Regions from separate parts of the Marinobacter sp. RI1 genome, predicted to be linked through region 3. Evidence: predicted binding sites of a transcription regulator. Region 3 holds the regulator's gene; each other region holds the start of a gene.

Evidence for each region. Region 3 encodes LexA, which represses DNA repair genes until DNA is damaged. Its sites were predicted from a motif close to CTGTNTNNNNANACAG; they were not measured.
Region 1: recN (DNA repair protein RecN) is a predicted target of LexA. The motif match lies at 2,746-2,761, and genes of this name have one in related genera.
Region 2: recA (recombinase RecA) is a predicted target of LexA. The motif match lies at 5,616-5,631, and genes of this name have one in related genera.

Annotation. Positions count from the first base shown of each region.
Region 1 covers NZ_AP031605.1:1,233,187-1,241,001, forward strand. Annotated here, with positions in the region: gene ACAM27_RS05435 (RnfH family protein) at 1-90, shown strand, start outside; gene ACAM27_RS05440 (outer membrane protein assembly factor BamE) at 94-426, opposite strand; gene fur (ferric iron uptake transcriptional regulator) at 549-968, shown strand; gene recN (DNA repair protein RecN) at 1,022-2,701, opposite strand; gene grpE (nucleotide exchange factor GrpE) at 2,962-3,570, shown strand; gene dnaK (molecular chaperone DnaK) at 3,664-5,589, shown strand; gene dnaJ (molecular chaperone DnaJ) at 5,668-6,792, shown strand; gene dapB (4-hydroxy-tetrahydrodipicolinate reductase) at 6,804-7,607, shown strand.
Region 2 covers NZ_AP031605.1:3,192,348-3,200,162, forward strand. Annotated here, with positions in the region: gene ACAM27_RS14430 (response regulator) at 1-252, opposite strand, end outside; gene fixJ (response regulator FixJ) at 304-924, opposite strand; gene ACAM27_RS14440 (Lon protease family protein) at 963-3,371, opposite strand; gene ACAM27_RS14445 (PilZ domain-containing protein) at 3,610-3,987, shown strand; gene ACAM27_RS14450 (flavodoxin family protein) at 3,988-4,449, opposite strand; gene recA (recombinase RecA) at 4,482-5,525, opposite strand; gene ACAM27_RS14460 (nicotinamide-nucleotide amidohydrolase family protein) at 5,683-6,183, opposite strand; gene ACAM27_RS14465 (FAD-dependent oxidoreductase) at 6,221-7,321, opposite strand; gene ACAM27_RS14470 (TIGR04283 family arsenosugar biosynthesis glycosyltransferase) at 7,395-7,815, shown strand, end outside.
Region 3 covers NZ_AP031605.1:3,080,710-3,088,524, forward strand. Annotated here, with positions in the region: gene ACAM27_RS13950 (PAS domain-containing sensor histidine kinase) at 1-174, opposite strand, end outside; gene ACAM27_RS13955 (sigma-54 dependent transcriptional regulator) at 388-1,836, opposite strand; gene ACAM27_RS13960 (hypothetical protein) at 1,907-2,236, opposite strand; gene ACAM27_RS13965 (DUF1329 domain-containing protein) at 2,317-3,675, opposite strand; gene ACAM27_RS13970 (DUF6586 family protein) at 3,895-4,377, shown strand; gene ACAM27_RS13975 (hypothetical protein) at 4,435-4,695, shown strand; gene ACAM27_RS13980 (cell division inhibitor SulA) at 4,703-5,200, opposite strand; gene lexA (transcriptional repressor LexA) at 5,240-5,851, opposite strand; gene ACAM27_RS13990 (amidoligase family protein) at 6,018-7,019, shown strand; gene ACAM27_RS13995 (gamma-glutamyl-gamma-aminobutyrate hydrolase family protein) at 7,012-7,749, shown strand; gene ACAM27_RS14000 (SIMPL domain-containing protein) at 7,761-7,815, shown strand, end outside.

The DNA of each region.
Region 1 (7,815 bases), 1.8 Mb from region 3:
CTGAGAGAAGGCGACCGGGTGGAACTATACCGCCCACTCAAGATTGATCCCAAGCAGGCTCGCCTGAACCGGGCTAAAAAGAAAGCGTAAGCACTAGTAGGCTGGCGTTTCTTCCAGGAGCTGGGCTTCGTAGTGGCTCAGCTGATCATTCTCGTAGTAAACGATGATGCGCTGTTCTTCGATCTCGTTGCCCCGGCGCTGAAAGGTGTAAACATAGTATTCCCGGGACGGGTCGACGGGGTTCAGCATCAACGGGCTTCCCAGCAGCGCGTGAACCTGACTTCTGGGCATGCCCTCGGACAGTTCCGTCAGCTCCTCATCGGTGACAATGTTGCCCTGCTGGACATTGATTTTGTAAACGCCCGGAAAAACACAGCCGGACAAGGATAAAATGCTAATAAGAACGATAGCGGGGAGCTTTTGCATCGCCGGGGGAAATCCTCTATCTTGAATTCGCCTGCGTTGAGCAGGTGTGAAACGGGTCATCCGTCGTACTGCGGCTTCATCATACCGGAAGCCGTGAGGCACACCAAAGAGCGAATGGTAACATGTCATCTGAAAACGCCGAATTACGAAAAGTCGGTCTGAAGGTTACTCTGCCAAGGGTCAAGATCTTCAATATCCTTGAGAATGCTGAAGAACATCACCTGAGTGCTGAAGACGTTTATAAAAAGCTGCTGGACCAGGGCGATGACGTGGGCCTGGCGACAGTCTACCGGGTGCTGACCCAGTTCGAAGCTGCAGGCCTCGTGTTGCGTCATAATTTCGAAGGCGGTCACGCGGTGTTCGAGATGGCCGGTGATGATCATCACGACCACATGGTTTGCACCCAGACTGGCGAAGTTGTTGAGTTCGTCGATGAGGTTATCGAGGAGCGCCAGCAGAAGATTGCGGCAGAGCACGGCTATGAGATTGTCGACCACAGCCTGATCCTTTACGTGAAGCCACTGAAGTCCGATAAGAAGTAAAAAAAGGGCCAGCGACAAGGCTGGCCCAGAAGCTCTCCGAAACGAGAGGGGGATTAGTGATGGGTTGCCTGGCCCTTTACAAACATCTCCCGGGCATGGGCTATGGTCTGTTCTGTCATGTCCACTCCGCCAAGCATCCTTGCGACTTCGCTGATCCGGCCCTGGTCATCCAGGGATTCGATGCGTGAATAGGTCGCGTCTTTCTCGGTAAATTTGCTGACGAACAAATGCTGATGGCACTGGGCCGCCACCTGCGGCAGGTGCGTGACGCACAGTACCTGGCCATTCTCGCCGAGTGCTCTCAGCAGGCGGCCTACGACCTCCGCGGTGCCGCCACCGATGCCGACATCCACCTCATCGAACACCAAAGTTGGTGTGGTGGAGGTTTGTGCCACAACCACCTGAATGGCCAGGCTTATGCGGGAAAGTTCACCGCCGGAAGCCACCTTGGCCAACGATCGGGCGGGTTGGCCCGGGTTGGCACTCACCAGGAATTCCACCTCTTCCATGCCGTGAGGGGCAGGTTCGTCATCACTGTTCCGGCTCAGGTGGCTGACAAACTGCACCGATGGCATGCTCAATTGTGCCAACTCCCGGGCGATTCGCTGGTCGAGCTCCATGGCGGCATTCCGGCGTGTTTCTGTCAGCTTGGTGGCCAGGGCGTCAAACCGTGCCCGCAAGTTTTCCAGCTCGGCCTGAAGTTGTTCCAGGCTGCCTTCGCCGCCATCCAGTTCGGCCAGCTCCTGGCTCAGGCGTTGATGCAATTCCGGTAACTCCTCCGGGGTGATCCGGTGTTTGCGCGCCATCTGATAAATGGCGCTGAGCCGTTCTTCCACTTCGTTCAGTCGGACCGGGTCGGCTTCGTAGTCGTCTACGAAGCGGCGCAGGTTGTCGCCGGCTTCTGAAATCTGAATCTGTGCTTCGTTCAGCATCTGGATGGTGTCGGTCAGTGCCGGGACATCAACCGGCAGTTGCTCCAGTTGGTGCAGTGCCTGGCGCACCAGGTCTGCGGCTGAAACCTCATCTTCAGTGCATAGCAGGGCGGCCTGGTGGCTGCTGTGAAGTACGGCGTCGGCCTGGCTGAGCTGTGCCTGTTCGGTTTCCAGGGTTGTCTGTTCGTCCTCGCCCAGCGCCAACCTGTCCAGCTCTTCCACCTGATAGCGCAGCAGCTGTAAACGGGCCTCGGCCTCATCAGCATTGTGCTGGCGTTGCTGTAGTTTCTGACGCGTCTGGTGCCAGGCTTTCCATGCAGATCGGGTTTCGTCGGCCAGGCTTTCCGCGCCGGCGAACTCGTCCAGCAGCTTTCGGTGGGTTTCCTTACGCAGCAGGGATTGATGCTGGTGCTGACTGTGGATATCCATCAGCAGGCCGCCCAGTTCTTTCAATTGTGACAGCGGGCAGGGCTGGCCATTAATGAATGCCTTGGAGCGGCCGTCCTTGCTGATGGTCCGGCGCAGGATGCAATCGTCCTTGTCGTCCAGCTCATGGCTGTCCAGCCAGGACCGGGCTTCGGGGATGCGGGATATATCGAAGCTGGCGGTAATGTCGGCACGCTTGGCGCCATGGCGAACAGCGCCGGCATCGGCCCGGCCTCCCATGGCCAGGCCAAGGGCATCAAGCACAATCGACTTGCCGGCGCCGGTTTCCCCAGTCAGGGCTGTCATACCGCGGTTGAACTGGAGTTCAACCCTTTCTGCAATGGCGTAGTTCGATACCGTGAGTTGTGTGAGCATGCCGCAACCTCCGCTCGCTCTTGAGCAAGTAATAACTCTGACCACTGTTCGTTCATACAGTTGCTGTCAATATATACAGGGTTTTTCCGGTTTGCAAACAGGAAATGATGAAAACATCAAAGATTGCGTGGGTGACGGTTGAAACCCGGGAAGCGGGCCCCATATCGGTTCGCAAAGCGATTCTTTCCTGCTTTCTGCACAAGCGGGAGTGGTTATTTCTGCAGGCCTCCGTGGCCGTGAAAACGTTATCAGGAGTTGTCATGAGTGCTGACGAAAAGCGCAACGAACAGGTAGAAGAACGCAACGAGGCAGCAGAAGCTGCGGCGGAAGAGCAGGCTGCAGGTAACCAGGATGCCGAGCAGTCACCGGAGCAGGGCTCCGAGCTGGATGTGCTGCAGCAGAAACTGCAGGAGTACCAGGAGCAGGCCTTGCGGGCACAGGCGGAGATGCAGAATGTCCGTCGCCGGGCCGAGATTGATGTGGAAAAAGCTCACAAGTTTGCGCTCGAGAAGTTTGTGAAAGAGCTGTTGCCGGTGGCTGACAGTCTGGAGAAGGCGGTCGAAAGCACCGAGGGTCACGAAAACGCAGGCGAGCTGGTTGCGTCCATTCGCGAAGGTGTGGAAATGACCCTGACGCTGTTCATGAGCAGCCTGAAGAAATTCAACGTTGAACAGCTCAACCCGGTGGGTGAGCCGTTCGATCCGCAGCAGCACGAAGCCATGTCCATGGTGCCGGCGCCGGATGCCGAGCCTAACAGCGTGGTTGCGGTTGTGCAGAAAGGTTATCTGCTTAATGGCCGGGTAGTTCGTCCGGCGATGGTCGTAGTGGCCAAGGCAGAAGATGCGCCAAAAATCGACGAGCAGGCTTGAAAAGTCGAGCAGAGCGCCAATATAGCGATTAAACAGCAAAGGCCGGGGTAGGCATTCTCCGGAACAGCATTCAGAAAGATTTGGAGTGATTCGATGAGCAAGATTATTGGTATCGACCTGGGAACCACAAACTCCTGTGTGGCCATCATGGATGGCGACAAGGTAAAGGTAATTGAAAACGCAGAGGGTGATCGCACAACCCCGTCCATCATCGCCTACACCGATGACAACGAGACTCTGGTTGGCCAGTCAGCCAAGCGTCAGGCGGTGACCAACCCGCACAACACTCTGTACGCCATCAAGCGACTGATTGGTCGTCGTTTTGAAGATGACGTGGTTCAGAAAGACATCAAGATGGTGCCCTATAAAATCGCCAAGGCAGACAACGGTGACGCCTGGGTTGAGGTGAAGGGGCAGAAAATGGCGCCGCCGCAGGTGTCTGCAGAAGTTCTGAAGAAAATGAAGAAGACTGCAGAAGACTATCTGGGCGAAAAGGTAACCGAAGCGGTGATCACCGTGCCTGCGTACTTCAATGACAGCCAGCGCCAGGCGACCAAAGATGCTGGCAAGATTGCTGGTCTGGAAGTGAAGCGGATCATCAACGAGCCAACTGCTGCGGCCCTTGCTTATGGCCTGGACAAGAAGAGCGGTGATCGTACTGTTGCTGTGTACGACCTGGGTGGTGGTACTTTCGATCTGTCCATCATCGAAATTGCGGACGTAGACGGCGAGCACCAGTTCGAAGTGCTGGCCACCAACGGTGACACCTTCCTGGGCGGTGAAGATTTCGACCTGAAAGTGATTGAATACCTGGCCGACCAGTTCAAGAAAGACAGCGGCATCGATCTTCGCGGCGACTCTCTGGCCATGCAGCGTCTGAAAGAAGCGGCCGAGAAGGCCAAGATCGAGCTGTCCAGCAGCCAGCAGACCGACGTAAACCTGCCGTACATCACTGCAGATGCGTCTGGTCCCAAGCACATGAACGTGAAGCTGACCCGTGCCAAGCTGGAATCGCTGGTGGAAGACCTGGTTCAGCGCAGTCTGGAGCCCTGTAAGGTGGCTCTTCAGGATGCGGGCATGAAGGCCGGTGAAATCGACGAGGTTATTCTGGTCGGTGGTCAGACCCGTATGCCGCTGGTGCAGGAGAAAGTAAAAGAGTTCTTCGGCAAAGAGCCCCGTAAAGACGTGAACCCGGACGAGGCCGTCGCCATGGGTGCAGCGATTCAGGGCGCGGTACTGTCTGGCGACGTGAAAGACGTACTGCTGCTGGACGTAACCCCGCTGACCCTGGGTATCGAAACCATGGGTGGCGTGGCCACTCCGCTGATCGAGAAGAACACCACGATTCCGACCAAGAAATCGCAGACCTTCTCTACGGCGGATGACAACCAGACTGCAGTGACCATTCACGTCGTTCAGGGTGAGCGCAAGCAGGCGGCACAGAACAAGTCTCTGGGGCGTTTCGATCTGGCCGACATCCCACCGGCACCGCGCGGTGTGCCGCAGATCGAAGTAACCTTCGATATTGATGCCAACGGTATCCTGAACGTGTCTGCCAAAGACAAGGCGACCGGCAAGGAACAGTCCATCGTGATCAAGGCCTCTTCTGGTCTGAACGATGACGAGATCGAGAAGATGGTTCGCGATGCCGAGGCCAATGCCGAGGAAGACCGCAAGTTCGAGGAGCTTGTCCAGGCCCGTAACCAGGGTGATGCCATGGTGCACGCCGTGCGCAAGACCCTGAGTGAAGCCGGCGACAAGGTCTCCGACAGCGAGAAGGAGTCCATCGAGGCCGCCATCAAGGATCTGGAAGAGGCCCTCGAGGGTTCTGACAAGGAAGCGATCGAAGCCAAGACTCAGAAGCTGACCGAAGTGTCCTCTGAGCTGGCTCAGAAGATGTACGCGGATCAGGCCGACCAGGCTCAGCAGGCCGGTGGCCAGGAAGAAGGTCAGGCCAAGAGTGCTGACGACGCCGTCGATGCCGAGTTCGAGGAAGTCAAAGACGACGACAAGAAGTAATTCCGAGGTACATCAAGTAGTTGGGGAAACGCGGGCCGGGCTCGCGTTTTCCTCGTTATAAAAACAGGGTTTTGAAGCATGGCCAAGCGCGATTATTACGAAGTACTCGGGATCTCCCGGGATGCGGACGAAAAGGAAATTAAGCGGGCGTATCGAAAGCTCGCGATGAAGTACCACCCGGACCGTAACCCGGATGACAAGGATGCCGAGAACAAATTCAAAGAGGCCAGCGAAGCCTACGAAATCCTGGCGGACTCCAGTAAGCGCGCCGCCTACGACCAGTTTGGTCATGCCGGCGTAGACGGTCAGGCTGGCGGCGGCTTTGGCGGCGGTGGCGCCAGCTTCTCCGACATCTTTGGTGATGTGTTCGGTGACATCTTCGGTGGTGGTGGCCGTGGCCGAACCACCCGCGGTGCAGATCTTCGCTACACCCTGGAGCTGGATCTGGAAGAGGCTGTTAAAGGCAAAACCGTCAAGATCAACATCCCTGGCCATAAAGAATGTGAAGCCTGTGACGGCAGTGGCGCTGAAAAAGGCTCTCGCCCGGAAACCTGTGGCACCTGCCAGGGCATGGGCCAGGTCCGGATGCAGCAAGGCTTCTTCACCGTACAGCAAGCCTGTCCCACCTGTCGTGGCTCCGGCCAGATCATCAAGAATCCCTGTAAGAGCTGTCACGGCCAGGGTCGGGTGCGCCAGGAGAAAACCCTCTCGGTCAAGGTGCCGCCAGGTGTTGATACTGGCGACCGTATTCGCCTGTCCGGCGAAGGTGAGATGGGTGTAGACGGAGGGCCTCCTGGAGACCTTTATGTACAGGTCGCCGTTCGTGAGCATTCCATTTTCACCCGTGACGGTCGCAATCTTTACTGCGAAGTGCCCATCAGCATCGTCGACGCCACCCTCGGTGGCGAGCTGGAAGTACCAACGCTGGATGGCCGCGTAAAGCTCAAGATTCCGCCTGAGACCCAGACCGGCAAACTGTTCCGTCTGCGCAACAAAGGCGTCAGCCCGGTCCGCGGTGGCCCGGCCGGTGATTTGTTGTGCCGGGTGATTGTGGAAACGCCGGTGAACCTCACCAAACGCCAGAAGGAGCTGCTGGAAGAATTCCAGCAAACCCTGGATGGTAACAACGGAACTCATCATGCCCCCAAGAAAACCTCATGGTTTGAGGGTGTGAAAAACTTCTTCGACGAAATGAAATTCTGAGGGTAGAGCAGATGAGGGTAGCGATCATCGGCGCCGCCGGGCGCATGGGTAAAGTGCTGATCGAAGCGGTCGACGGTACCGAAGGCCTTGAACTCGGCGCTGCCATCGTCGAGCCGGGCAGCAGTCTGATTGGCGCCGACGCCGGTGAAATGACCGGCATCGGCAAAACCGGCGTAAAAATGGCCGCCAGCCTGGACGACGTCAAAGACGACTTCGACGTACTGGTGGACTTCACCTTCCCGGACCTGACCCTGGAAAACGCGAAGTTTTGCAGCGCTAACGGCAAAATGCTCGTGATCGGTACCACCGGCATGACCGACGCCGAAAAAGAGCAGCTGGCGCTGGCCGCCGAAAACACTCCGGTCGTTTTTGCGCCCAACATGAGCGTGGGCGTCAATGTCGTCCTCAACCTGCTGCGCACCGCCGCCGCAACCTTGGGTGATGACTACGACGTGGAAATCATCGAAGCCCACCACCGTCACAAAAAAGACGCCCCCTCGGGCACAGCCCTGCGTATGGGTGAAGTGGTGGCTGATGCTCTCGGTCGCGACCTGAAAGAATGTGCGGTCTATGGCCGCGAAGGCTTCACCGGCGAACGCACCCGCAAGGAAATCGGCTTCGAGACCATCCGCGCCGGCGATGTGGTGGGTGATCACACGGTACTGTTTGCAACGGAGGGTGAGCGCATCGAAATTACCCACAAGGCGAGCAGTCGGATGACTTTCGCAAAAGGTGCCATGCGGGCCGCGTTGTGGCTTGAGGGTAAGGCGGCTGGTCTTTACGACATGCAGGACGTTCTGAACCTGAAAGGTTGAGCTGCATACTCAGAGGCTGCGGGAGCAGGGCACCTTCTCGAAAATTTCGAAGGCCAGGGATGGCCTGAGAGAAGCGCACATGGATGTGCTCGTAGCGGTTTTCGGAAAGGCTTCCTGCTCCTCCGGCCGGGCCAGCGACATGGTTCAAAGTAGAATTCGACGTGGACAAAAATCGCCAGAAATCTTACAATAAGGCGATTTGACTGCA
Region 2 (7,815 bases), 110 kb from region 3:
GTCGGCCGTTTGCGGGTCGGCTTTCAGGCGCTCGCAAACCTCATAGCCGTCCATTTCCGGCATCATGATATCCAGAAGGATGACTTCAGGGTGGTGTCGGTGGGCAAGGTCCAGTGCTTTCTCACCTTCGTTGGCGATCAGCAAACGGTAGCCTTTGTCTTTCAGGGTCTCGTAGAGGACCTTCAGGTTCTGCGGGTTGTCGTCCACCAACAGAACCGTCACCTCGGAGTTCTCACTGACAGTTTCAGTCATAGAAATACGGCCGGTTAAAAACGTTCGGACATGATGACGGTGCCGGCCGTCCTAGTCGATAAGGTCCTTTACGGACAGGACCATACGTACCAGATGGGCCAGGGAATGAGTGCCCATTTTGTGCATTACGCGGGAACGGTGAATCTCCACGGTACGCTGGCTGATTTCCAGCTCAATGGCAATGACCTTGTTGGCCTGGCCGGCAATCATGCGGTCCATGATTTCCCGCTCGCGGGGCGTCAGGCTCTTCACCCGGCGGATGATTTCCTGTTTTTCGTCCAGGGATTTACGCTGTTCCTGATCCTGCTCCAGGGCCGCCTCGATCTTCTCCAGCAGGGCCTCTTCACGGTAGGGCTTCTGGATGAAATCCACGGCGCCCTCTTTCATGGCGTCCACCGCCATCGGCACATCGCCATGGCCGGTCACAAAGATGATGGGCAGGATCGAATGCTTGTCGTTAAGCTTCTTCTGAAGCTCCATGCCATCCATCCCGGGCATACGGATATCCAGCACGATGCAGCCGGCCATCTTGTCGGAATAGTCCTTCAGAAAGGCATTGGCGCTTTCGTAGGTTTTCACCGGCTTGCTATCGGATTTCAGCAACAACTCCAGTGAATCACGAACGGCTTCATCGTCCTCTACCACGTACACAGTTTGCTGGATCTCAGTCATGGATCTGTACTCTCCTGTCCGTTTTATTATGGTGCCGGTCAGTGAATGGACGGATCTTTATGATCGTCCCGGGCGTGCTCCTGACGCTCATGCTCGCGCATTTTTTCGAGCCGTTGCTGAATAATGCCAAAAACACTCTGCTTGGGGTACCTGCCTTTCTCATCGGCTTTGCCCGCCGGCTTGCCCAGCAACAGTGTAATCGCCTCTTCCACCCGGGCAACCGGGTACACGGCAAACCGCCCTGCCCGGGCCGCCTGCACCACTTCGCTGTCCAACATCAGGTTCTGGACATTGGTGGTTGGAATGATGACACCCTGGCTGCCGGTCAGACCACCTTTAAGCTCACAGGTGGCATAGAAGCCTTCCACCTTTTCGTTCACACCACCAATCGGCTGAACCTCGCCAAACTGATTAACAGAGCCGGTAATGGCCAGATCCTGCCGCACCGGAATGCCGGACAAGGCCGAAATCAGCGCACAGAGTTCCGCCAATGAGGCACTGTCGCCATCCACCTCGCCATAGTTTTGCTCAAAGGTCAGGCTGGCAGACAGGTGCATGGGATCGTTCACGGCAAAATGAGAGGCCAGCCAGGAACTCAGAATCATCACGCCCTTGGAGTGGATATTGCCGCCCAGCTTCACATCGCGCTCAATGTCCATAACTCCGCCATCTCCATAGTAGCAGCTTGCGGTCACGCGATTGGACAAACCAAACTCGAAGCCACCGGTGGACAATACCGAAAGCGCGTTAACCTGACCTACGCAGGTGCCGGTGGTGGTCACCAGAGTGGAACCGTCCCGGATGGAATCATAGAACTGATCTCGGATGCGACTGCTGCGGTAACGGGCGCTCTCCAGCGCACGTTCCACATGTACCTCGGAAATCAGCTTGGCACCAGCCTGGCGGGCCCAGAAATCCGACTCTCGCAACAGGTTGGCGATGTCGGCAGCATGCAACGACAGCCTGTCCTGATGGTCGGCCATGCGGGCACTATGCTCGATAATGCGAGCCACCGCCTTGTTGGTGCAATGCAACAGCTTCTTCTCAACCACAAGGCTGGAGATGAACTTGGCGTACAGCAACTGGCTCTCTTCGGTGCGGTACATCTCGTTTTCGAAATCCGCCGTTACCCGGAACAGCTCGGCAAACTCGGAATCGTATTCCTGCAGCAGCATCCAGGTTTCCCGATCGCCGAACAACACAATCTTGACGTTCAGGGGAACCGCCTCCGGCTCGATGGAAATGGTGCCGGAGAGGGTCAGCTCCCGCTCCAGGGAGTTGATCTGGATCGACTTTGATCGCAATGCGCGCTTCAGACCATCCCATACGAACGGCTGCTCCAGCACCTTGATGGCGTCCATCAGCAGATAGCCACCGTTGGCCCTGTGCAGGCTTCCGGCCCGAATCAGAGAGAAGTCGGTAAAGACCGTGCCCTTGTAGGTCACGTTTTCCACATAGCCGAACAGATTGTGATAGGTGGGATTATCTTCCACCACCACCGGTACTTCATTGGTTTTCTGATGCACCAGCACATTGATGAGGTAGCGCCGGGGCATTCTCTTGTCCAGTGCGGCCCAGGCAATGGCAGCCTGCTCCTCGTCGTCTTCCAGGAAGATATCCAGGTTATCCACCAGGTCTTTGCGAACGGCCTCCAGGTAAGTAACCACATCGGGCTGTTCACGATATTTCTCTACCAGCTCGTCAATCTGATGGCCGGAAATACCCTCCAGGGTCTCCTGGTTCAGAGCCTGCTGTTTGTCGGCATATTCCTGTTCCCAGTCCGCCATCTTCCGCAACGCCTGGCGCAGCTTCTTCTCGAGCTTGTTGATCGAGTCCTCAAACTTGTCCCGCTGCTCCTCGGTCAGAGCCTGGAAGCTTTCCGCGGTGTGAGGCTCGTCGCCATTCATGGCGACCAGGCGATAGCCACCGGGGGTGGTTACCGTCAGGCTTACCTTTTTCCGTTTGGCCTGGGCGGCCACTTTGGCCAGCTCATCTTCCTGCCTCTTGCCGTAATCATTCTTCAACTGCTCCGAGCGTTCCAGAAAACTGTCGCTGTCGAAAGTCTGGGGGATCGTCTTCACCAGCCGGGTCATCAGCTTTTCCATGTCCTGCTTCAACTGGGTACCCATACCTCCCGGCAGCTGCAACAGCTTGGGATTACGCGGTTCCTCGAAGTTGGCGACATAACACCAGTCATGGCTTTGCTGCAGCGTGTCCACATGATGCTCAAGGTAACGCAGCATCATGGTTCGCTTGCCCAGCCCATTCCGCCCCACGGCATAGACGTTGTAGCCGCCATGGGGCATGGCCAGGGCAAAGCGCACGGCCTCCTGGGCACGGTTCTGGCCCACGATTTCGGCCAGGGGCTCAAGTTGCCTTGTGGTCTTGAATGGCAGGTCTTTGAGGACGCAGGCTTTATACAGCTGATGCAGGGGCAGAGACTTCAAATTGGCTTCCCGTAACGGTCAGTTTTGTCGGATTTCAGGCCCGCCATTGTAGTGCCTGGGGCCGGGTCTGTCGCGTACCTCGTCCGGTTTTATCGAAAGGGGCCAGAGCCGACAGCAAGTGCCAACTTGGTCACAAATCCGACCGTGGTCATTTTTCATGCAAGCCGTCGATTACTACACTTCATCTCCCGGACGGAATCCGGCCACAACAAGTACAAGACACGTGATGACTGAAAACATGACGAATAATTCCGCAGATCGCCGTATCAAGGATCGTTTTCCGGCGTCCTGCCTGAGGGTTCAACTGCGTGAGCGCGGTTTCTTCGGCCGTGGCAAACAGCCTGTGGCAGTTACCTGCCTGGACATGAACCGCTATGGTATGGCGGTTCTCTGCCCCCGGCCAGTGGATGTAGGTGTGCGACTGTTTCTTGATATCGAGGGCAAGTACATCAGTGAATCCCGGGTCGGCGCCCGGGTTATCGCCTGCCAGCCCTACCAGGCGGGATATCGGGTCAGCCTGCAGTTTGCCTATTGCCTGGATAAAAATGCCTACTCACGAACGATGGACAACGCACTGTCCCGTATTGAAGGCTTCTACAACCGCTACGCCAGTTGATCAGATCAGGCCGGCGTCAAGGCTGGCCGCCACTGTCATACCCAACTCGTAACACTGCTCTTCAAACTCGGGCCGGAATTCACCCCGGCATACCAGTGCATCCTGCACCAGCTTCCAGCGCAGCCCTGTGGTTATGGCCTCAATAGCTCGGCGGGTTCCGGTACCATCATGGCCGGCACGGATATAAAAGGCAAAAGGCAGGCCCTGGGTTTTCTCCAGGCAGGGATAGTAGCTGCGGTCGAAAAAGTCTTTCAGCGCGCCAGACATGTAGCCGAGGTTTTCCGTGGTGCCCAGGATAATGACGTCGCATGCGAGGATGTCTTCGGGGCCAGCTTCGAGAGGCGCCTTTACCACCACCTCTACCGCTTCGATGTCCGGATTACGGGCGCCATTTTCAATGGCACTCCGTAATCCCAGGGTATTCGGAGACGGGGCATGGGCCACAATCAGCAGTCGCTTCATGTCACGCCTCCTTATCTTTCTCTTTTTAAAATTTACAGCAGTTCGCCATTGGCTTCAGCAGGAGCCTCCGCCGTTTCTTTCTTGACCGGCTTGGGCATCAGCTTGTCACGCACCTTGGCCTCGATTTCATTGGCGATATCCAGGTTCTCTTCCAGGAACTTACAAGCGTTTGCTTTGCCCTGACCGATCTTGTCGCCGTTATAGGCGTACCAGGCACCGGACTTGTCCACAAAGCCTTCTTTCACGCCCATATCGAGCACTTCCGCCATGTGGTAGATGCCCTTGCCGTACATGATCTGGAATTCTGCCTGCCGGAACGGCGGCGATACCTTGTTCTTGACGACTTTTACGCGGGTTTCGTTGCCCACCACCTCGTCGCCGTCTTTCACCGAACCGATACGGCGAATATCAAGGCGCACAGAGGAGTAGAATTTCAGGGCGTTACCACCGGTGGTAGTCTCGGGGCTACCGAACATAACGCCAATCTTCATACGGATCTGGTTGATGAACACCATCAGGCAATTGGCGTGCTTCACATTACCGGTAAGCTTGCGCAGTGCCTGTGACATCAGGCGAGCCTGAAGACCCACGTGGCTGTCGCCCATTTCGCCTTCAATTTCCGCTTTCGGGGTCAGCGCCGCAACCGAATCGACAATAATCACGTCCACCGCGTTCGAGCGCACGAGCATGTCGGCGATTTCCAGCGCCTGCTCACCGGTATCCGGCTGGGAAACCAGCAGCTCATCAACGTTAACACCCAGCTTTTCCGCATAAACCGGGTCCAGAGCGTGCTCGGCATCCACAAAGGCACAGGTTTTACCCTGTTTTTGCGCTTCCGCGATAACCTGCAAAGTCAGCGTGGTTTTACCGGAGCTCTCCGGGCCGTAAATCTCAACGATCCGGCCGTAAGGAAGACCACCAATACCCAGAGCAACATCCAGCCCAAGAGAGCCGGTGGATACGGCAGGAATCGCCTCACGGGGCTGGTCGCCCATCTTCATTACGGCACCTTTACCGAACTGGCGTTCGATCTGGCTCAACGCTGCGCCGAGTGCTTTCTTGCGGTTATCTTCCATTCTTGCAAACCCTCGTTACCAGGGCCGCTCAACCTTGTTGGCCAATGCGGCAGAATCCGGAGAAAACCTGAATAGCCATCCAGTGTTTTCCTGTATATTTGAACAGTATTAAAACATATGGCCAGAAGGAGACCAACCCCCGGAAAGGTGAAAATCCTCACAGGGTTTCGACAAATCCGGTAACTCCTTCTAATACATACAAAACCGACTGCCGGCGCACCTGATCCCGATCGCCATCGAAATGCGCTACCCGGGCTTCGATGTTGCCAGCCCGGCTGCCCCAGGCAAACCAGACCGTACCAACCGGCTTGTCTGCACTACCCCCACCCGGCCCGGCAACACCGCTGATAGCGACAGCAATATCCACGCCTGTGGCACGTATGGCACCTGTCACCATCTGTCGCACCACCGGTTCACTGACCGCCCCGCACTGCTCCAGAGTATCAGCCTGTACGCCAAGGATGGCCTGCTTGGCGGCGTTACTGTAGGTCACCAGACCCGCCATAATATAGGCGGACGACCCCGCCCGGTCAGTCAGCACCTTGGCCACCCAGCCACCGGTGCAGCTTTCAGCGGTGGCGATGGTCATCCCCTTACGCTCAAGCGCCACCGCCAGCGCGTCACCAGCCTTGGCCAATTGTCCGTCGGTCACATTCATATTGTTCTCCCGTTTCCTGTAATGCCCGTCGCCAGTCTCAGGCTCCGGGAAAACTGTCAACAAATCCGCGATCAATGCGGTCTTTCCACTTCCAGACCCAGGCCCCCGAAAACGTCAAAGGGCCATAACTACCAATCGCCGTGCAGTCTCCCGCCGCCAACAGGTACAACGAAAACCTTCGCGGATAGAAACGCGCCAACGGTTTACCCGATATCGCAGCAGCAAGATTACGGGCCAGTATCGGCCCGGCACGAACCGCGTGTACCCCGGAACGGTCCAGCCGTTGGTCAACCCGGCTACAGGCGTCTCCGGCCACAAATACATTGTGGTGAGACGTACTGCGATGGCTGGCGTCTACCCTGACAAAACCGGCTTCGTCTACCGCCAGGCCGCTGGCTTCCAGAAAGGGCAGAGCCCTGCCACCGGTAGATACCAGAACCGCATCAGCCCGCAATCGTCGCCCACCGGCCAACCGAACCCCGTCAACCACCGGCTCTCCATACTCCTCAACAATCTCGACACCGCAGCGCATCAGCGCCCGCCGCACCAGGCGGCGAAAGCGGGGACGAAAGCCCGGGACCACACCATTGCTGCCGGCCACCAGAACAACGCCCGCCTGGTCGCAGTCCGCTGATCGCCGGGCCAGGGCCATAGCGATCTCCGCACCTCCCGCGCCTCCACCAAGAACAACAATACGCGGGCGCGCTCTGGCGCGCAGGGATCGCTCGGTTGCCGGCCAGTCTTCAGCAAATCGTTCGACGGGCTTAACACCGAGGATCATGCTGTCCGGCTCGTTCAGCACGGCACTGTCACTGGCCGATCCAACATCGACAGAGAGCAGATCGTAGGGCACCCGCTCACCACTTGCCAACACGACCTCCTGCTCGGTTGCCCGCAATTCAACAGCCCGATCGAGCACCAGCCTGCCACCGGCGGCGATCACCGTGGGCTCGACCAGGACACGACACTGATCGAGGCGATAGTGCCCGGCCAGCCAGCCCGGGATCATCCCGGAGTAGTACTGCCACCGTGACGGTGACACCACCACCAGCTCAGTTTCCGGCAACGGCTCGCGCGCGAACTGACGCAACGCCACCATGTGAGCGTGGCCGGCACCCAGCAAAACCAGTCGTTTCATAACCTCATCTCCCGCCTGCCATGCTCACCACCCCGAGCTCTGATATGCTCCTCTCAGGAGGCCACCAAAATCCATGTTGCGACACCCAATACGCGAAGAAGATCCCCGGATGGCGATCATCGTCCCCGTTCTCAACGAGATCGACGGTATCGAATCACTGCTGAGCCACCTGGAAATCTGGCGTCAGCGGGGCGCCGAAATCATTGTGGTGGATGGCGGCAGCGACGACAAATCGGACAGTCTCATTGAAGCGAGGGGGTTTCCCCTGATTCGCTCTGCCCGCGGACGCGCAACCCAGATGAATGCTGGAGCACGCAGCAGCCAATCGCCTTTCCTGATATTCCTGCACTCGGACACCCGGTTGCCGGAGCATGCGGACACGCAAGTAATGACTCACCTGGCACGCTCAGAAACCAGCTGGGGCCGTTTTGATGTTCGTATCGACGGCCGCTCCCGCCTGTTGCCGATCGTTGGCGCCATGATGAATCTGCGCT
Region 3 (7,815 bases):
TGTGCGATAGGAATCGGTAATCTGACGAGACATGCGATTGAACAGTTCCAGCGCAGAATCTACAGCCTCATCGTCCTGCTGTGGAAACAGTGCTGTCACCTTGTCGTTGACATCAGCCGCAGCGTTGGCATCCGGCTGGTGGCGGGACTCCATAACGACATGTGCGTGGCTCATAACCTTTCCCCCTGACAGGCCCGGCGGGGCCATCAATACTTTTGTTCGGAAAGGTTAAAGCTAACAGCGTGCCAATTAGTATTTATTGTTTATTTTCAGATAGTAACGAAATCAACGATACCCAGGGTGACGAATTACCGTCGGCCAGAAACAACAATGGCGTCGCAGGTTACAAACCTTTGACGCCACCTTTTACCGGCAACCCCGGTGTCATCAGGCTTCTTCTGAGTCGTCCCTCAGACCATACTTTCGCACTTTCTCCACCAGCGTCGTGCGCCGTATCCGCAGCTTCTCGGCGGCGCGGGCGACTACGCCGCTGGCTTCATCGAGAGCCTGCTGAATCAATTGCTTTTCGAGATTGGAGAGATAATCCTTCAGATCAATGCCGTTCACCGGAAGCAACGCTGGCGCATCCAGCCCCACCAGGCCTGGTATGGAAGAGGGCATACCTGAATCCTCTACCGGGCGATTCTCGTCGTAATCATCCACATAGCGGAACTTCTTCGGCAATTCCTGCACTCCGATCACGCCATAAGGATGCATGATGGCAAGACGCTCCACCAGGTTCGCCAGCTCACGGACATTGCCCGGCCAATCATGACGACACAGGCTCATGATGGCCGCCGAGTTCATCCGCAATGAACCACGCTTCTCTTTTTCCATCCGGGAAATCAGCTCGTTGATCAGCAGTGGAATGTCTTCGACTCGCTCCCGGAGTGCCGGCATTTCGATGGGGAACACGTTCAGCCGGTAGTACAGGTCCTCCCGGAAATCACCGGATTCAATCATGTCCTCAAGATGCTTGTGGGTCGCCGCAATCACCCGTACGTCAGCGGTCTGGGTGCGGTTACTGCCCACTTTTTCAAAGGTGCGTTCCTGCAGTACCCGCAGTATCTTCACCTGCATGTTCAGGGGCATATCGCCAATTTCATCCAGGAACAAGGTGCCGCCTTCCGCCATCTCAAAGCGCCCTACCCTCGCCGTAATGGCACCGGTAAACGCGCCTTTCTCATGGCCAAAGAGCTCGCTCTCCAGCAGCTCTGCCGGAATAGCACCACAGTTCACCGGCACGAAGGGCTTATCGCGGCGGGAAGAATGGTAATGCAGATTGCGAGCAACTACTTCCTTCCCAGTACCGGACTCTCCGGTAATCAGCACGCTCACATCCTTGTCGGCCACCTGCTCCATCAACTGGCGCACTTGCTGGACTTTACGACTGGTTCCCACAAGGCTGCGGAACAGCTGCACACCACGCTGCTGGCCGCGCTGCTGGTTGCGGCTGAACTGGTCCCGATAGATCTGTGCGCGGTACAGGGAATCCACGAACTTGGTGTAGTTCAGCGGCCATTCCATCCGCGCAATCACTCGTGCCGCATCGTCCTCTGACAAACCCTTGAGCTCAGGGTCGCCAACCAGCAACACTGGTACACCGGTCATGGCCCGGCACACCTGCTCTATGGCGGAACAGGCGCCGGATTCGGTGCCGTTGACGACCGCTACCGAAACACTATCCCAGGCCTGATCATCGTCACTCGCCAAAAGCGCCAAAGCCTCGTCGCCGGAAATCACCTGCTCTTCACCGACAAACTCCAGAATGGTGACCAGATCTCGCCGTCTGGTTTCATCCTCACTCAGCACCAGCACTTTGTTATTTTTGGACATTCACAGGAATCTCTTCATGGATTTGTGCGGTATTTAAGACCGTATGTCGGCCCGAGTCAATTTTATGACGCTATCTTTGACGATTCGAGGAGACGTTCTGATAGGTTTTGGCGGCGTTACGGTTCTGGCTGACCCCCTTCAATGAGGCTTTCGCCTCGTCGCGGGCCTTCACAGCGGCGGCATCGGCCTCGGCCACAAAACGATTCAGCGCTTCCAGTCGCTCTCGCACCAGTGTGGCATCAAGGCAGCCCTTCTCGAGCTCAGCCATCAACGGTTCCACCGTCGGTCGAACCCGGGCATTAAGCTGGCCCAATCGTTCCCAATCCTGGTTGTCCAGGGCCAGGGTTAATTCGTCTTGAAGCTGATCCAGATCGGAAAGGAGGTTTTCAGGGTTGGCCATCAGCAATCTCCGTGGTCTGCGGGACAGACTGGCCAACGAAAGGGCGCCACCGGAAACAATGGCGCCCCGCAAGCGGACGGTTAACGCCGTGCAGCGCGACGGGCCGCAGAGGCGGTAAACTCGTTACCACGATACCCCGGCGCGAAATCATAGGCGGGGTAACCATTGTCCAGACCATCAATGTAATAACGATTTGCCTTCAGATCATACGTCATTTCCATGGTGGTCCAGAAGACCGGCTCGCTGTAGTAGCTGATATTGTGAGCCTCGGAAACGCGCCATAGCTCGCCCTTCTCGTTGTACTCCTCAGAAACCAGAATCTGCCAGCTATCTTCGTCAATGTAGAATACACGGCGCTCATAAATGTGGCCGATACCGGTACGACGCTTGGCCTCTACCACCCACACCCGATGCAGCTCATAGCGAGCAAGACTCTGGTTGATGTGGTTGGGGCGGATGACGTCCTCAGGGCGAACACTGGAATCGTGAAGCTTGTATCCGTTGTAGGGAACCAGCAGCTCCCGTTTACCTTTGAGTTCCCAGTCATACTGGTTTGGAGCGCCGTTATACATATCTTTCTGGTCTACCGAACGCAGAGAGGACGAATTCGGCAGGTCTGTCTCGTAGGCCAGGTTCGGAGAACGGCGCAGGCGTCGGGAGCCGGCGTCATAACGCCATGCAAGGCGAGGTGAACGAACCTGATCCAGAGTCTCGTGCACCAGGGTGATGGTGCCCGCCAGCGTGGTTGGGGCGATCGTCTCGGTTTTCAGGTAGAAGATCTTGTTGTCGATATCGGCAAGATCCGCGCCTACCTGACTGTACGCGAAAAAATAATCGTAGTGGTTGACCACCGGGTTGAAAGAACCGTCTTCCTGAGGGGTGGCTGAAGCACTTCGGAAGGACACTTCCTCACCGCGATACCGGAGAATGTGGTTCCAGATCGCTTCCAGACCATTCTGTGGAATGGGGAACGGGCTGGTCATGATGGTGTCTCTTACCCCGTTACCATTATCCAAAAGCTCGGCGGTCAGGGCATTCTGGCGAAACTTCTCGTATACATGTTCGGGAAACGCCGCTGTCCGACGGGTTTCATACACCGGCATGAAAAATGCCGGACCATATTGCTCCAGCATCCGGATGTGGCCGTCCGACAACTTATCCCGGTAAAGATCAAGGTTATCCCCCGTCACCACATACAGGGCGTCATCGCCAGGGAACGGATTGATTTCTACAGACCCCTCGCGCCAATTCGCCGGTGGCGTGGCAAGCCCGCCATCCCAGGCTGGAATGGTGCCCGCCGCGTTGCCCGCGCGCTCGGCACCAACCGGTGTCAGCTCATTGTTCAGGCGCGCGGCTTCAGCCTGTGTTACCTTTGCCAGCAGCGGACTGGACGCCCCCATAACAGCAACTGCGATGGCAGCAATAAATCGGTTTCGCATCCTCAACCTCCAGCGTGAGTCACATGAGTGGTCAATACTCACCCAATTTGACGCTCTTTGTGCCAGTTTCAAACGCCCGTTTCAAGTGGTTGTTTGTAGTTTCTTGTGACAAGAGCATTTCCACAAAGCGGATAGAGCGAGAAATAAACAGCCAAAAATGATAAACTCCCAAAGTTTTACCGGCCCTGTTTCTCTGGTTTTTCGTTCGCAGGTTTCCTCATGGCATCACAATGGCACACCCTGGTTTCGCAAAAGCTGTTTCTGGCCAAAACGTTACTAGTCCGGGTTGAGCAAGACGAAGCGGCGACTGCGCCAGAACGAGAAGCCCAACTGCAAGGTGCCATTGAGTTGTTGCTGCGGGCTCGCGGACTCCTGCTGGTAATGATTGCCCGATGTCACCAGAACAAGGTCGACAGACCGGCCTCCATTGACGAGCTGGAGGCGCTGTTTCCCTATGCGATTGCGGAAGGCGGGATGTTGAAGGAACTGGCTGAAACACCAGGGAGCTGGTGGCAACAGCTGAATCAGTTGGAGGCTGCCGCTGGAGAACCGCCCAAGACACGGAAAACCGTGACGGAAGAAAACATCATTGCGGTTTCGGCGGATCAGGGGCCAGATCGGTCCATTCAGGCTCTGAACAAGATACTGGCTGCCATGACCGTATTGACCAGAGAGATAGACGAGCAACACAGCGAGTGGTAATCCGCCTGCCGGAGCCAATCCATTAACATACGCTGACAGCAGATATAGGTTGAATGAATGTCACCTTCGTTTTTTGAAATTGTACAACTCGCCGACGGCGACTACGCGCTTCGCCGGATTGATGACGACGCAGCTCCACTTGTGCGCATCTCATTCTCTGACGAGGCCAGAGAAATGCTGGAAGACCGGGACATGAACGTCGCCAAGGCGATGATTGCCGCTGGCATCGAGGCCGCTGGCAACATCAGCCACGACATTGACTGGGAAGAGGACGAAGGCGAGTTCGCCGACAATCAGCCCCACTACACCTTGCATTGAGCACCCGTTATCTCTGGCGCAACACCACACCGTGGCTATTACCCTTGGCAGATGCCTTTTGCAACGTTTCCAGCGCCGCACGGCCCAGCTTGTGAGTCCAGAGCACAACGGCATGGCAGGTGCCTGCGCCCAGCGCTCGCTCAGCCAACTCTTGTGCCGGGAATTCTGCCGTTGACCGCAATACCAGAATCTCACTGGCCACAATGCCGTGCATTTTCTGCCACTTGGCCACCAGGGACTGGGGAGGATCAATCCACGCCAGCCAACGTTTCTCCTGGTTGAGTTGTGTGAGCATTGGCAGTAGCAACTGGAAATTCTCCACCTGCTCCTCCGGAAGAATAATCTCGGTAACATTGCCACCGAAGCCAGACGCTGAACGTCGCTCCGAACCGGACGCTGTCGCCCTGGCCGCCGGCACCTTTGGGCCAGAGGAAGAAACCGCGCCAGCCGCAACAACAGCTGCCGGCTGAAATGCCATGTTCTGAGTGAAGCTCAACTGTTCCATTACTCACCTACCTGCGCCATGCGCTGCCGAATACGGTACTCAGTGAAGATCGGAGCGGCGGATAACGCCTACGCCGAGACCTTCAATAAACAATTCCTGCTCCGCAAGATCGACCTCAATCGGAGCAAACTCCTCATTCTCTGCAATCAGCCAGACCTTGTTGCCTTCCCTGCGGAAACGCTTGACGGTGACCTCCTCTCCGACACGAGCGACAACGATCTGACCGTTATGGACATCCTGGGTACTGTGCACCGCCAGTAAATCACCATCCAGAATCCCGATGTCTCTCATGCTCATCCCCCGTACCCGCAAAAGGTAATCTGCTGAAGGAGAGAAGAAGCCCGGCTGCAGCGTGCAGTGATCTTCAATATGTTCCTGCGCCAGAATCGGGCTACCGGCGGCAACCTGCCCGATGACAGGGAGGCCCAGATCTTCTTCGGCCTCCGGCAGGCGAATGCCCCGACTGGCTCCCGGGACCATCTCGATGGCGCCTTTCCTTGCCAGAGCCCTCAGATGTTCTTCCGCCGCGTTGGCGGAACGGAATCCCAGCTCTGCGGCAATTTCAGCCCTGGTGGGCGGGTAGCCGGTTTCATCCACGTAACGTCGGATAATGTCCAGCACCTGGGATTGTCTTGCAGTCAGTTTCATCAGTCGGGCTCCGGAATTTCGATCCTGTTTTTTTATACAGTGAACTGACTATATACAGTGTTTTATCCAGTGTAAAGCCCTCTCCGTTTCGTTTCCTTCCTGTAACGGGCGACCAACAGCCTGTATGTTATGGTGACGCAAACCAGACACAGGGAAGCCACACACAACCATGACCGCACACGACCGCTGCAAGATGCCGGAACAAACGACAAACCGGGACGGCCAGGAACGAAAAGTCGGGGTTGAGATTGAACTGTCCGGCCTGACCTACGAGGCCCTGGTCCAGCATGCTGCCCGACTGCTTGGGGGAGAGCCGGAGCTGACATCCCGTTATGTCACCCGACTGGATACGGACGCCGGGGCTTTCACCATTGAGCTGGACTCTGATCCTATCAAAGACCTGGATCTTGCCGACGAGCGGCTCCCGGAATCCATTCGGGAACTCGGCAACCACGCCATGGACGTCATTGATTTTGCCGCCGAGAAGATTGTGCCATTAGAGATTGTGGGACCACCGCTCGCAATGTCGGCTCTGGGCATGATCGAGAATCTGGTAGACGAGCTGCGAGACCTGGGTGCTGAAGGCAGCCGGGAGGCCATCTACTTTGCGTTCGGGCTTCAACTTAACCCGGAACTACCCGATCTTGAACCCGAGACCCTGGTACGTTATCTGCAGGCGTTCGCACTGCTGTATGACTGGCTCAAGTCCCGGCATCAGCTGGATATCAGCCGGAAGTTCACCACCTACATCGAGCCCTGGAGCAGCCGCTACACAGACAAGCTGATGGCGGACGATTACCGTCCTGACCTGGACACACTGATGAGGGACTATCTGCACTACAACCCTACCCGGAACAAGGCATTGGATCTTCTGCCACTGTTCGCTCATCTGAACGAATCGCTGTTGTCCGAATACGTTCAGGATCCCAGGATCAAAAGTCGTCCTACTCTGCACTACCGGCTGCCGGATTGTGATATCGACAATCCCAATTGGCACTTCTCCACAGTCTGGAACGATTGGGTAGTGCTGGAGCAGCTTGCCAACAACCGTCAGGATCTTGATGCCCTGCGGGGCGAATTCCACGACTCCCGGAAGTTCAGCTTCCGCAATCTCACCCGCTCCTGGCGTGAGACCACTGATGAATGGCTGCATCAGCACGGTTATGTCTGACTGGGAAAGCGAAACGGACATCCCCGGCCTCACCATCGGCATCAGTGGCCCGGCCCGGCGAAGTATGGCCCATCGGCTGATCAGCCTGGGCCTGCGCCTGCATGGCGCCAGAACACACTACATCCGCCCGGGCGACCGAACCAACGTCGAACTACTGGACGGGCTGGTACTCTCGGGCGGCACCCACGTGCATCCGGGCCGCTATGGTCAACAACCCCAGGTGACGGCCAGGTATGACCTAAAACGGGATGCTACCGACACCGAGCTTCTCCGCCAGGCGGAGGCGATTAACATTCCGGTGCTGGGTATCTGCCGCGGTGCACAGTTTATCAACGTCTTTCACGGCGGGTCCCTGTGCCAGAACGTTACCCCGTTGCGGGTACATACCCGACATCGACCTTTGTTATTACCCCTCCAAACGGTTCGCCTGGTCCGGGACAGCCGTCTGGGAGGCCTGATGTACAGCCACGTGATTGGCGCCAACCGCATTCACAGCCAGGCCATCAAGCGCCTTGGACAGAATCTCAGAGTGACGGCCGTGGACAACGACCTGTTTGTGCAGGCCATCGAAAACACCGGCCGACAATGGTTGATGGGAGTGCAATGGCACCCCGAATACCTGCTTTACCACACCGGGCACCGTCGCATCTTCAGCCACTTTGTGCACGCCGCCCGGGCTCGGAAACTGGAACGACTGGATAACCGGGAAGGCCCGGAGTTCCACTCATAAGGAGAATGACCATGATCAAACGTCGACTGCCACTTGCGCTCGCCGCCGCCATCACCGTGATACCCG